Regions from separate parts of the Streptomyces sp. NPDC126503 genome, predicted to be linked through region 1. Evidence: riboswitches for the same ligand, from Rfam matches in the RefSeq annotation. Region 1 holds a riboswitch; the other holds the start of a gene.
The links. A riboswitch is a leader RNA that binds a small molecule or an ion and turns the genes downstream of it on or off. The one in region 1 is predicted to bind glycine.
Positions count from the first base shown of each region.

Region 1 (7,218 bases):
GGGGTCATAATTCAGCCGTCCGCCGCCCCGGGGAATGCGCAGGCAGCGGCCTCGCCGATGTCACTATTCCGTTTCAACTGCCCCGTAATACGGCTTGTTGACGTCTTGTCAGGAATAACGGGGCCGTCTAGCGGAAACACTGTGTGAACACGTGTCGTATAAACTCCGCGGACGAGGCAGAGTGTTGGCGCCCGGCCATGGCCGCATGGCCCCCTCTCTGGCCCCGCCGCCGACAGCGCCGTCGTGTACCTGCCCACGCGTCACCGTGTCTCCTGAGTGAGAGGCGACCCACCATGCTCCGACGTTCCCCGGCCCCCGCGCCGGCCCTCCGCAGTGTCCTCGCGGCGCTCGGCTCCCCCACCGCGGTGAGCGAGACCCGAACTCCCGCACTGCGGGCCGCACAGGGGCCGCTGAGCCCCGAACTCCCGCTGCCCGTGCACGTCCTCGGCGTCACCGGCGTGCCCGGGGCCACCCCCGGAGCACCCCCCGCGGCGACACCCCGCACCCGGCTCGTCGGCTGGCGCTTCCTGATCCGAAGCGGTGACCGGGCGATCGCCGCCGCGGACACGATGCTCACCCCGGACGGCTGGTCCTTCTCGCACTTCTTCGAGGGACCGTACGTCCTCTCGACGGAGCGGGCCCTGGCCCAGGCCGAGGCGCTGCCCACCACGTACCAGCCCCGGCTGCTCTCCATCCCGGAGCTCTACATGCTGACGCTCTGGCTGCACGCCGAGCCGGACGGGGAGGACACCCCGGTGGCGCCCGCGGCGGCCGACATCCTGGTGCCGCTGGCCCCCGCACCGCCCGGAATCGCGGCCCACCGCCCGTACCGGATCGCCGACCTCCTGCCCGTGCTGACGACCCGCCTCGCGCCGCCGCCCCTCGCGGGCTCGGCGGCGCCCGCCTGATCCACCCCCGTCACACCCCGACGCCGCCCCGTGATCCGGCCGGATCACGGGGCGCACCGCTGTCCGGGGACGGCGCCCACACCCGCCCGAACACCGCTCCCGAACACCCCTCCCGTACGGACTAGCCCGCTCGGGCCATCCCGAACCACCCGAAGTGACGGGGGGGTTGACCTGAACCGCCCCTGCGGGTGATGCGTCTTCCCCGGAGAGGACGAGCTGACGCGAAATCCCTGCGGAAGGCCGTCCGTGAGGCAAGACTGGGACCATCGAACCGACCGACGGGGGCGGCCATGAGCGCGAGCCGCAGGACATCCACCACGACGCAGCGAAAGAACCCACCCATGTGCCAGCACCAGCCTGCCTGTCCCACCGCCGACTCCGCCGACCGGGAGGCGGCCCGCCTGATGGCGCACCACCCGGAGCAGGGCTGGAGCCTGCTGTGCAACGGCGTCCTCCTCTTCGAGGACACCGGTGAACTGCTGCCGGACGGCCAGATCATCGCACCGCACCGGCCGCTGACGACGGGCCGGGTCACGACCGCCGCCTGACCGCGGCGGAAACGGCCGAGGGCCGGCCCGGAGGAGTTCTCCGGGCCGGCCCTCGGCCGTGCGAGCCGCGCGGCTCAGTGGTCGTACTCGTCCAGCGGCGGGCAGGAGCAGACCAGGTTCCGGTCGCCGAAGGCGCCGTCGATCCGGCGCACCGGCGGCCAGTACTTGTCGGCGGCCGAGACGCCGGCCGGGAAGACGGCCTCGTCTCGGGTGTACGGGTGGTTCCACTCGCCGCCCAGCGCGGCGGCGGTGTGCGGGGCGTTGTGCAGCGGGTTGTCGTCGGCCGGCCACACGCCCGTGGCGACCTTCTCGATCTCGGCCCGGATCGCGATCATCGTGTCGCAGAAGCGGTCGAGCTCGGTCAGGTCCTCGGACTCGGTGGGCTCGATCATCAGCGTGCCGGCGACCGGGAAGGACATGGTCGGCGCGTGGAAGCCGTAGTCGATCAGTCGCTTGGCGATGTCGTCGACGCTGACCCCGGTCGCCTTGGAGAGCGGGCGCAGGTCCACGATGCACTCGTGGGCGACCAGCCCGGCCGGACCGGTGTAGAGCACCGGGTAGTGCGGCTCCAGGCGCTTGGCGATGTAGTTGGCCGCGAGGACGGCGACCTGCGTGGCGCGCTTGAGGCCCTCGCCGCCCATGAGGCGGACGTACGACCAGGAGATCGGCAGGATGCCGGCGGAACCCCACGGGGCGGCCGAGATCGGGCCGACGCCGGTCTCCGGGCCCGCGGTGGGCTGGAGCGGGTGGTTCGGCAGGTACGGGGCGAGGTGCGCGCGCACCGCGACCGGGCCGACGCCGGGGCCGCCGCCGCCGTGCGGGATGCAGAAGGTCTTGTGCAGGTTCAGGTGCGAGACGTCGCCGCCGAACTTTCCGGGCTTGGCGAGGCCGACCAGCGCGTTGAGGTTGGCGCCGTCCACGTACACCTGGCCGCCGGCCTCGTGCACCTCGGCGCAGATGTCCGCGACGTGCTCCTCGAAGACGCCGTGCGTCGACGGGTAGGTGATCATCAGGACGGACAGCTCGTCGCGGTACTGCGCGATCTTGGCGCGCAGGTCCTCGACGTCGACCTCGCCGTCGTCGGCGGTCCTGACGACGACGACCTTCATGCCGGCCATCACGGCGGAGGCGGCGTTGGTGCCGTGCGCGGAGGAGGGGATGAGGCAGACCGTGCGCTGCTCGTCGCCGTTGGCGCGGTGATAGGCGCGGACCGCGAGGAGACCCGCGAGCTCCCCCTGAGAACCGGCGTTCGGCTGGAGGGAGACCTTGTCGTAGCCGGTCACCTCGGCGAGGCGCTCCTCCAGCTCGGTGATGAGCGTGAGGTAGCCCTGGGCCTGCTCGACCGGGGCGAAGGGGTGGATCTGGCCGAACTCGGGCCAGGTCACCGACTCCATCTCGGTCGTCGCGTTGAGCTTCATGGTGCACGAGCCCAGCGGGATCATGCCGCGGTCGAGCGCGTAGTCGCGGTCGGCCAGCCTGCGCAGGTAGCGCAGCATCGAGGTCTCGGAGCGGTGCGCGTGGAAGACCGGGTGGGTCAGGTACGCGTCGGAGCGCAGCGCGTCGGCGGGCAGCGCGTTCTCGGTGACCGCGTCGAGGGCCTCGACGTCGGCGGTGACGCCGAAGGCACCCCACACGGCCGCGAGCTGGGCGCGGGTGGTGGTCTCGTCGCAGGACATCGACACGTGGTCGGCGTCGGCGCGGTACAGGTTGACCCCGGCCTCGCGGGCGGCGGCCACGATCGCGTCGGCGCGGCCCGGTACCCGGGCGGTCAGGGTGTCGAAGAAGGCGCCCTGGACCAGCTCCACGCCTCCGGCGCGCAGACCGGCGGCGAGGATGGCGGCGTACCGGTGGGTGCGCTCGGCGATCTGCCGCAGACCGTCCGGACCGTGGTAGACGGCGTACATGCCGGCCATGACGGCGAGCAGCACCTGGGCGGTGCAGATGTTGCTGGTGGCCTTCTCGCGGCGGATGTGCTGCTCGCGGGTCTGCAGGGCCAGGCGGTAGGCGCGGTTGCCGTCGGCGTCGACGGAGACGCCCACGAGGCGGCCGGGGAGGGAGCGGGCGTGCTTGTCCTGGACGGCCATGTAGCCGGCGTGCGGGCCGCCGAAGCCCATGGGGACGCCGAAGCGCTGGGTGGTGCCCACGGCGATGTCGGCGCCGAGGGAGCCGGGCGAGGCGAGCAGCGTGAGGGCGAGCAGGTCGGCGGCGACGGTGACGATCGCGCCGAGCTCGTGGGCCTGGTCGATGACCGGCTTGATGTCCCGGACGGCACCGGAGGCGCCCGGGTACTGCAGCAGCACGCCGAAGACGCCGCGCTCGGCGACCTCGGCCGGGATGCCGGCGGACAGGTCGGTGACGACGACCTCGACCCCGGTCGGTTCGGCCCGCGTCCGGATGACCGCGATGGTCTGCGGCAGGGCGTCGGCGTCGACGACGAAGACACCGTTCTTGACCTTGCCGACGCGCCGCGAGAGCGCCATGGCCTCGGCGGCGGCGGTGCTCTCGTCGAGCAGCGAGGCGCCCGAGGTGGGCAGACCGGTCAGGTCGGCGACCATGGTCTGGAAGTTCAGCAGGGCCTCGAGGCGGCCCTGGGAGATCTCCGGCTGGTACGGGGTGTAGGCCGTGTACCAGGCGGGGTTCTCCATCACGTTCCGCAGGATCACCGGCGGGGTGAAGGTCCCGTAGTAGCCGAGTCCGATCATCGGGGCGAGGACCTGGTTGCGGTCGGCGAGGTCGCGCAGCTCGGCGAGGACCTCGGCCTCCGTCCGGGCACCGGGCAGGCCCAGCGCCTCGGCGTTCTTGATCACGTCCGGCACCGCGGCGGCGGTGAGCTCGTCCAGCGAGCCGTAGCCGACCTGGGCGAGCATCTTGGCGCGCGCCTCGGCGTCGGGGCCGATGTGCCGCTGCTCGAAGGGAATGCCCTGCTCGAGCTCGGAGAGCGGGATGCGGTTGGCGGTCATGTGCGGGGGCCTCCTGGTCGTCACGACCTGCGAGGGGCACCACGGCGCGGGTGCCCGGACGGCCTCCCCCTCTGTCATCTCAACCTGAGAGCTTCACCGGCACGCCCGAGGGCACGCCGGCTTTCACCGTCGGTGAGAGCGGATGCCGTCGGACTCCCGCTCTGCTTTCCAGAGTGACCTCGTCCGCGCGGTACAGGGGCCTGAGAGATTCCGGGGAGGATTTGCTCCTTCGGCGCCACCGGAAGCTTTCTCCGGGGGACTCTCCCGCACGGGGTCGACAGCCACAGCCAGCCTACCAGCGCCGTTGTGCCGCCCATCGCTCAAGTGGCCGACATCCCGGATGTGCCCTTTCGTAGGGGTGTGGAGCAGCTGCGACCAGTTGGAGGGACCGTGCAGACCGACATCGATCCGCGCAGCCTGATCGGCCGCAAGGCGTACGACCGGAACGGACACAGAATCGGGACGGTGGACGAGGTGTACCTGGACGACGCGACCGGCGTCCCGGAGTGGGCCGCCGTCCGCACGGGTCTCTTCAGCCGGGACGCCTTCGTCCCCCTGGCGCCGAGCGAACTGGTCGACGACGGGCTCCATGTCCCGTACGAGCGGGCGCTGATCAAGGACGCCCCGGACTTCGGCGTCGGCCGGCACCTCTCCCCCGAGCAGGAACTCCAGCTCTACCGCCACTACAGCCTCGCCCTGCCGCCCCCGCCCGGGGACACACCGGACACGGACTTCGGGCGCCTGGCGGGCCAGGACGGCCCCTGACGGCCCGCACACCCTCGGGCAGGACGTACGGCTCCGGGGGCCGCCGACGGGTCAGGCCGCCGCTCCTCCGCCCGCCGCGTCCGCGCGCCCCGGCACACCGGTCCCCCGCCCCGTCCCCCGCACCAGCGGAAGCGGCTCGGACGGCTCCAGATCCGGATCGTCCACGGCGAAGGTCCGCACCCGACCCGGCGGGGACCAGGGCTCCTCGAAGCGGACGGTGACGCGTCCGACCCCGCTGCCCTGGACCCAGCCCGCCCCGTGCACGGCGTGCCGTACGTCCTGCCCCGGGGACCAGTGCCGCTCCTCGGCCGGAGCGGTCCGGGCGGGGTCGCCGGGGAGGGAGGCGGCGGGCTCCGCCGGGGCCTCGGCCTCCCCGGTGTCGCGCCCGCCGGCCATGGACTCCGCCGCCTCCGCGAACTGCGCGAAGAGGTCCTCCTGCGTGTAGTCGGCGAGGCCGCTGACCCCGACACCCAGGAGCCGCACGCCCCCCGTGGTGTCCACCGCCTCCAGGAGCCGCCCCGCCGCCTCCCGTACGACCACCGGGTCGTCCGTGGGCCCGCGCAGCGTCTCGGAGCGGGTCAGCGTCGAGAAGTCGTACCGCCGCACCTTGAGCACGATGGTCCGCCCGGAGTGCCCCGAGGCGCGCAGCCGCCCCACGCACCGCTCGGCGAGCCGCTCCACCTCCGTGCGGATCCGTACCCGGTCGTGCAGGTCCACGTCGAAGGTGTCCTCGACCGACACCGACTTGGCGTCCCGCTCGGCCACCACCGGCCGGTCGTCGTACCCCTGGGCCATCCGGTGCAGCGAGGCCCCGTGCGCCTTCCCCAGGAGCCGTACGAGCTCGTCCTCACCGGCCTCCGCCAGATCGGCGACCGTGGTCATCCCGGCCCGCCGCAGGTGCTCCCCGGTGGCCGGGCCGACGCCGGGCAGGATCCGTACCGACCGGGGCCCGAGGAGCTCCCGCTCGGTGCCCGGCTCGATGAGCACGAGTCCGTCGGGTTTGGCCTCCTCGGAGGCGATCTTGGCGATCATCTTGGACCCGGCGAGACCGACGGAACCGGTCAGGCCGGTGGTGGCCAGGATGTCGGCCCGCAGCCGCTCCCCGGCGGCCCGCGCGCTCGCGCTGTCGTCGGCCACTCCCCCGGCCTCCAGATCGACGAAGGCCTCGTCCAGGCTCAGCGGCTCCACGAGCGGCGACAGCCGCCCGAGCAGCTCCATCACCTGCTCACTGATCGACCGGTAGAAGGCGAAGCGCGCCACGAGAAAGGCGGCGTTCGGCGCGAGCCGCCGCGCCTGCCCCATCGGCATGGCGGAGTGCACCCCGAAGCGCCGCGCCTCGTAGGAGGCGGTGGCCACCACGCCGCGCGGCCCGAGACCGCCGACGATCACCGGTTTTCCGCGCAGGCTGGGCTTCGCCGCCTGCTCGGCGGCGGCGAAGAACGCATCCATGTCCAGATGCAGGATCGTCGGCGCGGCTCTCACGCCTCCGATGCTGCCCCATGCCACTGACATCGGACTCACCGACAGGAAACCCGGCAGGACCGGCCGGCCGCCGGACCCGGGGCTCAGACGGCCCGGTCGCGCCGCCGCCGGGCCAGTTCGTCGCCCGGATTGTGCCCGATCAGCGTCTCGCCCGTGTCGACCCGCTCGCCGTGCAGCTGCGAGAGAGCCGCCTCCACGTCGCGCCAGACGACGCCCACGGCGATGCCGAAGACACCCTGACCGCCCTGGAGGAGGCTCACCACCTCGTCGGGCGAGGAGCACTCGTACACGGTGGCGCCGTCGCTCATGAGCGTCATGCGCTCCAGGTCGCGAAAGCCCCGCGCCCGCAGGTGCTGGACGGCGGCCCGGATGTTCTGCAGGGCCACGCCGGTGTCGAGGAACCGCTTGACGATCTTCAGGACGACGACGTCGCGGAAGCTGTACAGCCGCTGCGTCCCCGACCCGTAGGCGGGCCGCACGCTCGGCTCCACGAGCCCGGTGCGCGCCCAGTAGTCCAGTTGGCGGTAGGTGATACCGGCCGCCGCACAGGCCGTC
Region 1 is NZ_JBEORS010000039.1:3,451-10,668, reverse strand. Features, by position in the region: gene ABTY40_RS29670 (hypothetical protein) at 294-908, shown strand; gene ABTY40_RS29665 (DUF5999 family protein) at 1,250-1,456, shown strand; gene gcvP (aminomethyl-transferring glycine dehydrogenase) at 1,531-4,416, opposite strand; glycine riboswitch at 4,481-4,593, opposite strand; glycine riboswitch at 4,595-4,693, opposite strand; gene ABTY40_RS29655 (PRC-barrel domain-containing protein) at 4,807-5,181, shown strand; gene ABTY40_RS29650 (DNA polymerase IV) at 5,233-6,663, opposite strand; gene ABTY40_RS29645 (MerR family transcriptional regulator) at 6,747-7,218, opposite strand, start outside.

Region 2 (7,218 bases), on a different contig from region 1:
GTCCGCGTACTCGACCGGGTTCGGGTGCAGACCCGCGGCGACCAGGCCCGCGAAGTGCGCCATGTCGACCCACAGGTAGGCGCCGACCTCGTCGGCGATCCGGCGGAACTCCGCGAAGTCCAGCCGGCGCGGGTACGCCGACCAGCCCGCGATGATCACCTTGGGGCGGTGCTCCTTGGCGAGCCGCTCGACCTCGGCCATGTCGACCAGGCCGGCCTCGTCCACGTGGTACGCGACCACGTTGAACTGCTTGCCGGAGAAGTTCAGGCGCATGCCGTGGGTGAGGTGGCCGCCGTGCGCCAGGTCCAGACCCAGGATCGTGTCGCCGGGCTGGGCGATCGCGAAGAGGGCGGCCTGGTTGGCGGAGGCGCCGGAGTGGGGCTGCACGTTGGCGTACTCGGCGCCGAACAGCTCCTTGATCCGGTCGATGGCGATCTGCTCGGCCACGTCGACGTGCTCGCAGCCGCCGTAGTAGCGGCGGCCGGGGTAGCCCTCGGCGTACTTGTTGGTGAGGACGGAGCCCTGCGCCTCCATGACGGCGACCGGAGCGAAGTTCTCCGAGGCGATCATCTCGAGGGTGGACTGCTGGCGGCGGAGCTCGGCGTCGACGGCGGCGGCGACGTCCGGGTCCAGCTCGTGGAGGGGAGTGTTCAGAAGCGACATGTTTGATCCCTGGGGTCTCGGGCCCGGTCTCAGCCGGCGGAGAACTCGGCGTACTCGTCGGCGGAGAGCAGATCGTCCGGCGTCTCCGCGACGCGCACCTTGAACAGCCAGCCACCCTCGAACGGAGCCGAGTTCACCAGGGACGGGTCGTCCACCACGTCCTGGTTGGACTCCACGACCTCACCCGTCACCGGGGAGTACAGGTCGCTCACGGACTTCGTCGACTCCAGCTCGCCACAGGTCTCGCCCGCGGTGACGGTGGTACCGGCGGCCGGCAGGTCGGCGTAGACGACATCGCCGAGCGCGTTGGCCGCGAACTCCGTGATGCCGACGGTCGCGACGCCGTCCACGGCGTCCGACAGCCACTCGTGCTCCTTGGTGTAACGCAGCTGCTGGGGGTTGCTCATGACCTGATTCTCCTGGATCGGGGGAGTGCGGATGTACGCGGGTCTTGCGGGGTGAGACGTGGTGGGGGACGAATCCGTCACTTCTGACGCTTGTAGAACGGCAGCGCGACCACCTGGTACGGCTCGTGGGTGCCGCGGATGTCCACCCCTACACCCTCGGTGCCGGGGGCGGCGTGCGCCGCGTCCACGTAGGCCATGGCGATCGGCTTGCCGAGGGTCGGGGACGGGGCGCCGGAGGTCACCTCGCCGATCACCTCGCCGTTCGCGACCACGGACATCCCGGCGCGCGGGACGCGGCGGCCCTCGGCGATCAGGCCCACGAGCTTGCGCGGCGGGGCGGTCTCGGCGCGCTCGGCGGCGGCCTGAAGGGCCTTGCGGCCGACGAAGTCGCCCGGCTTCTCGAACTTCACGACCCGGCCGAGACCGGCGTCGAAGGGGGTGAGGTCGGTGGTCAGCTCGTGACCGTAGAGCGGCATGCCCGCCTCCAGGCGGAGCGTGTCACGGCAGGACAGGCCGCAGGGGATCAGGCCCGCGCCGGCGCCCGCCTCGGTCAGCGCCTTCCAGACGCCCTCCGCGTGCTCGGGCTTCAGGAACAGCTCGAAGCCGTCCTCGCCGGTGTAGCCGGTCCGGGCGATCAGGGCGGGCACCCCGGCGACCGTGCCGGGCAGGCCCGCGTAGTACTTCAGACCGTCCAGGTCGGCGTCGGTGACCTGCGCGAGGATGCCGGGGGACTCCGGGCCCTGCACGGCGATCAGCGCGTACGCGTCGCGGTCGTCGCGCACCTCCGCGTCGAAGCCCTCCGCGCGGGCCACCAGGGCGTCCAGGACGACCTGCGCGTTGGAGGCGTTCGCCACGACCATGTACTCGGTCTCGCCGAGGCGGTAGACGATCAGGTCGTCGAGGATGCCGCCGTCCTCCCGGCAGATCATCGTGTAGCGGGCGCGGCCGTTGCCCACGGTGGAGATGTTGCCGACCAGGGCGTGGTCGAGCAGGTCCACGGCCTGCGGGCCGGTGACGGTGATCTCGCCCATGTGGGAGAGGTCGAAGAGGCCGGCCCGGGTGCGCACGGCGTTGTGCTCGTCGCGCTCGCTGCCGTACCGCAGCGGCATGTCCCAGCCGGCGAAGTCGGTCATGGTCGCGCCCAGCGAACGATGGAGCGCGTCGAGGGCGGTGAGGCGGGGGGCAGTGCTCATGGGGTGGCTCCAGGGTCCCAAGGGCGTGATCGGTGACGAAAACACATGACGGGCGAGGACGTCCTCCCCATCTGTCATGGAACCTGAGAGGTTCACCGAGGGCATCCTCGGCTTGCACCTTGGGTGGGGACGCACCGGCGTCCCGCTTTTCAGATCTGCCTCATCCACGCGGTACGGGGCCTGAGAGATTCAAGGGAGGGTCTTGCTCCTTCGGCGCCCGGACGCGCTCGGCGGTCCGGAACTCTCCCGCGCGGATTCGAGCGGCCGGTATGCGGTTGTACGGCGCTGAGCGCGCCTGGCGCGCACATCATTGCATGTGGTGTCGGCGGGGCAAATCGCTTGTCTGGGATTACCGCTTCTTTACACTTCGTGGGGAAGGGTCTCCTGAGACCCGACAGGGGGAGCGATGACGATCGAGCACACCGGCGCGTTCGCGGCCGGCACCGGCATACCGCCCCAGCGGATGCCCGCCCGCGCCCGCGCGCGGACCCGCTCGCACGGCCGGGGACGGCTCCTGCGGGACCTGCGCGAGCGCGGCGGCCGGGGCCCCCGCGCCCTCACCTTCGCCGCCGGTGACCTGGTGGTCGTCTCCGGTCTGCCCGGCAGCGGCAAGTCCACCCTGATGAAGCGGACCGCGCACGGCCGGGGCGTCGACTCCCAGGACGCCCGCGAGCGCTGGGAGGCCCGCATGCCGCGCCTCCTGCCGTACGCCCTCTACCGCCCCCTGGTCCGGGTCGCCCACTACGCGGGGCTGCGCCGCGCCCTGCGCTCCGGCGAGGGCGTGATCGTGCACGACTGCGGCACCCAGTCCTGGGTGCGCGGCTGGCTCGCCCGGGAGGCGCGGCGGCGCGGCCGCGCCCTCCACCTCGTCCTGCTCGACGTCGACGCGGAGACCGCCCGGGCCGGCCAGCGCGAGCGGGGCCGCGGCGTCTCGGCCTACGCCTTCGCCCGCCACCGCCGGGCCGTCGGCCGGCTCCTCGCCGCCGCCGAGTCGGGCACCCTGCCCCGCGGCTGCGCCTCGGTCACCCTGCTGGACCGGGACGCGGCGGGCACCCTGCGGAAGATCGGCTTCCGGGAGGCGGCCTGAGCGGGCCGCCCCCGCGCTCGTACCCTTCTTTCAGGCCACACCGGCGGCGGGGCGGCGTTAGGGTGCTGCCGGGGACGGGCCGGGGGCGGCAGACCGTGCGAGAAGGGGACACAGGACCGTGGATGTGACGTGGCCGGGCAATGAGCTCGAAGAGGTGCTGGCCGCCTCGCTGGGCGACCCCGCCGCAGGCGGCCGCCTCGTCGAGGTGCTGGGCCGCAGCCCCGTCTGGGTGCCCCTGCCCAACGGCGGCGGGCCCGACAGCACGGACCTGGACCTCGCCACCATGGAGATCGGCGGCGCGGCCTACGTGCCCGTCTTCAGCTCCGAGCAGCAGTTCCTCGCCTGTGTCGGCCCCCACATGTCCTTCACCGTCGCCCCCGCCCGCGACTTCGCCCGCGGCCTGCCGCCCCAGCTCGGCATCGCCGTCAACCCCGGCGGCACGGTCGGCGTCCCGCTGCCCCCGCCCGCGGTGGCCGAACTCTGCCGGGTCGGCCGCACCCCGCTCGACGGCCCCGCCAGCGGCGGCCGCGTCCGCCTCTTCGAGCCCGACTGGCAGGACGACCCCGTCGACTTCCTCGCCGCCGCCTCCGCCGAGTTCGACGCCACCGGGATCGTCACCACGGCCCGCCGCACCCTCGCCAGCGTCGAGGGCACCGAGCCGGCCCTCTTCATCGGCGTCCAGCTCGTCTCCCTGGACGGCGTCGACCGCACCGCGCCCCTGGACGCCCTCGGGCGCGCCCTGGGCCGCGTCGAGGTCGCCTGGCCCGTCAACCTCATCCTCCTCGACATGGCTCAGGACCCCGTCGGCGACTGGATGCTGGAGCGGGTGCGTCCCTTCTACCGGCGTGCCGCCGGGTGAGCGGCCCGCTGTCTAAGCTGAACCGATTCGAGCGAGCCGTACGACAAGAGGGGCGGAACCCAGGGTGAGCGCGTCAGGCACCGCCGCGGCCGGGCAGGTCGAGCACATGCTGCGCCAGGTGGCGCCCGGACGCTACGACGCGTACGAGCGGCTGCTCCACGCCCTCGCCGACGGCGAGGTGTGGATGCTGCTCTGGCAGGGTTCGGCCGGGTCGCCCGACGCGCAGTACGGGAACATGGAGGTCGACGGCTTCGGCTACGCCCCCTGCGTCACCTCCCCGCAGGAGCTGGCGGCCTCCGGCTGGAACCGCGCCCACGAGCGCGTCACGGGCCGGGAGATCGCCCGCGCCCTCTACCCCGACCGCTGGGGCATCTGGCTGAATCCGCACGCCCCCGGCGGCGGCGTCGGCATCCCCTGGGCCGACCTGCGCCGGATCGCCACCGGTCTGGACCGGATGCCCGCGGGGCCGCTCAGGGTCGGCGAGCCCGCCGTGGAGATCCCGCAGTTCTACGCCCTGCTCACGCACACCGCCCACCGCACCCCGGCCGTCCGCTCGCTGCGCCGCGGCTGGGTGCAGCCCGCGCTCGGCTCGCCGTACCTGGTCGTCGGGCTCGACCTGTACGACACCTCGGCGGCGGCCGTCGAGGAGGTGCGGGCGATGATGCGCCAGGCGATCGGCGCCGTCCCCGAGGGCCTGCCCGTCTCCACGGTCGCGCTCTCCGACGCGTACGACCCCGTGGCGCTCTGGCTCCGGGCGAACGCCCGGCCCTTCTACGACCGCGAGGCCCACGGCGGGCGCGGCTCCGCGTCCGTACCCGGTTACGGATATCCGCCCCCCGCGCCGTCCGGATACTGAGACGGCCCCCCTGTTCCGCCCGGACCACAGGCCTCCGGAGCCCCGCTCCGGGGGCCTTCGTTCGCCCCAATTCACCACACGGAAGAAGTAGTTGGGCGACATGTCCGATTGCGCGGAAGAGGGACCCGGTTGGTCCGCTCACATGATCACGACGTCCGGATAACGGAAGTCACAGCACCGCATCACGGTTGCGCAAACATTCACCGCCAGGTCTGGCGGGTGATCGCGGACACATTGAAGACTCCCCGGAACACCGGGCGTTCGGCTCCTTTCGAGCAGAGGCCCAGCAGTTGTTCCACCGAGCCGCTACCCGCGGCGGGCAAGGGCCGGCTACCGGCGGCCGAGAGGGGTCCTCACCACGATGACGGCACCACTGCACGAGACGAGTGCGGCCGAGTCGACCGCAGCCGTCGACGGCGCGCCCGACGCCCCCGGCACTCCCGGCACCGGCAAGGCGATCGAGGGCCGCTCGCCCTGGCAGATCGCCTGGACCCGGCTCAAGCGCGACAAACTCGCCCTCGCCGGCGGCTTCGTCGTGGTCTTCCTCATCCTCGTCGCGATCTTCGCCCCGGTCATCGTCGGCCTCCTCGGCCACCCGCCGGACGAGTTCCACGAGGACCAGATCGACCCGCTGTTCGGCACGCCGATCGGCTCCTTCGGCGGCATGAGCTCCGAGTTCCTCCTCGGCGTCGAGCCCGTCAACGGCCGCGACGTCTTCAGCCGCATCGTCTACGGCGCCCGCATCTCGCTGCTCGTCGCCTGCCTCGCGGCCCTCTTCGCCGTCCTCCTCGGAACCGTCCTCGGCATCGTCGCCGGCTACTTCGGCGGCTGGGTCGACGCCGCCGTCAGCCGCGTCATGGACGTCATGCTCGCCTTCCCGCAGCTCCTCTTCACCATCGCCCTGGTCTCGGTGCTGCCCAACGAGCTCCTCGGACTCGACGGCTCGGGCGTCCGCATCGCCGCCCTGGTGCTCGTGATCGGCTTCTTCGGCTGGCCGTACGTGGGCCGCATCGTCCGCGGCCAGACGCTCTCGCTGCGCAACCGCGAGTACGTCGAGGCCGCCCAGAGCCTCGGCGCGGGCCGCCTCTACATCCTCCGCAAGGAGCTGCTGCCCAACCTGATCGCGCCGATCACCGTCTACGCGACGCTCATGATCCCCACCAACATCCTCACCGAAGCGGCCCTGAGCTTCCTCGGCGCGGGCGTGAAGCCCCCCACCGCTTCCTGGGGGCAGATGCTGTCGACGGCCATCACCACCTACGAGGCGGACCCGCTGTTCATGGTGTTCCCCGGCCTCGCCATCTTCATCACCGTCCTGGCGTTCAACCTCTTCGGTGACGGCGTGCGCGACGCGCTCGACCCGAAGGGCTCCCGCTGACCGGACGCCCACGCCACGCAAGACCCGCCCCTGCCGCTGGCGACAGGAGGCTCATCCCCATCGGCGGACCGCCGCGACGGCCGCCACTATCCCGGAGGTTGCTGGACCCATGCTGAAGAGTTCTCAGCGCAGAATCGCCGCGGGCGCGCTCCTCGCCGCGGCCACGATGGTCGTCACCACCGCCTGCGGCGGGGGCAACGGCGACGGCGGCAGCAAGGGCAAGGGTGACCTCGTCTTCAACGGCGCGGTCAACAAGGTCCTCAACGCCTCGGACAAGAAGGGCGGCGAGCTGAAGTTCATCGGCTCGCAGGAGGCCGACAGCTGGGACCCGCAGCGCGGCTACTACGGCTTCGTCTGGGACTTCGCCCGCTACTACACCCGCCAGCTGGTCACCTTCAAGGCCGCCCCGGGAGCCGCCTCCACCGAGCTCGTCGCCGACCTCGCCACCGACACCGGCAAGGTCTCGCCCGACGGCCTCACCTACACCTTCACGCTGAAGGACGGGGTGACCTGGGAGGACGGCAAGCCGATCACCTCCAAGGACATCAAGTACGGCATCGAGCGCATCTGGGCCCAGGACGTCATCTCCGGCGGCCCGATCTACCTCCAGCAGGTGCTCGACCCGAAGGCCGAGTACAAGGGCCCGTACAAGGACAGCACCCCGGACAAGCTCGGCCTCAAGGCGATCGAGACCCCGGACGACAAGACCATCGTCTTCAAGCTGCCGGCCCCCAACGGCGACTTCCTCCAGATGCTGGCCATGCCGGCCGCCTCC
Region 2 is NZ_JBEORS010000016.1:139,790-147,007, reverse strand. Features, by position in the region: gene glyA (serine hydroxymethyltransferase) at 1-663, opposite strand, end outside; gene gcvH (glycine cleavage system protein GcvH) at 693-1,070, opposite strand; gene gcvT (glycine cleavage system aminomethyltransferase GcvT) at 1,148-2,263, opposite strand; glycine riboswitch at 2,423-2,522, opposite strand; gene ABTY40_RS21485 (AAA family ATPase) at 2,670-3,350, shown strand; gene ABTY40_RS21480 (enhanced serine sensitivity protein SseB) at 3,469-4,209, shown strand; gene ABTY40_RS21475 (enhanced serine sensitivity protein SseB C-terminal domain-containing protein) at 4,274-5,065, shown strand; gene ABTY40_RS21470 (ABC transporter permease) at 5,427-6,443, shown strand; gene ABTY40_RS21465 (ABC transporter substrate-binding protein) at 6,553-7,218, shown strand, end outside.
Region 2: it holds a riboswitch for glycine, as region 1 does, so the genes downstream of both, gcvT (glycine cleavage system aminomethyltransferase GcvT) here and gcvP (aminomethyl-transferring glycine dehydrogenase) in region 1, are expected to answer to the same signal.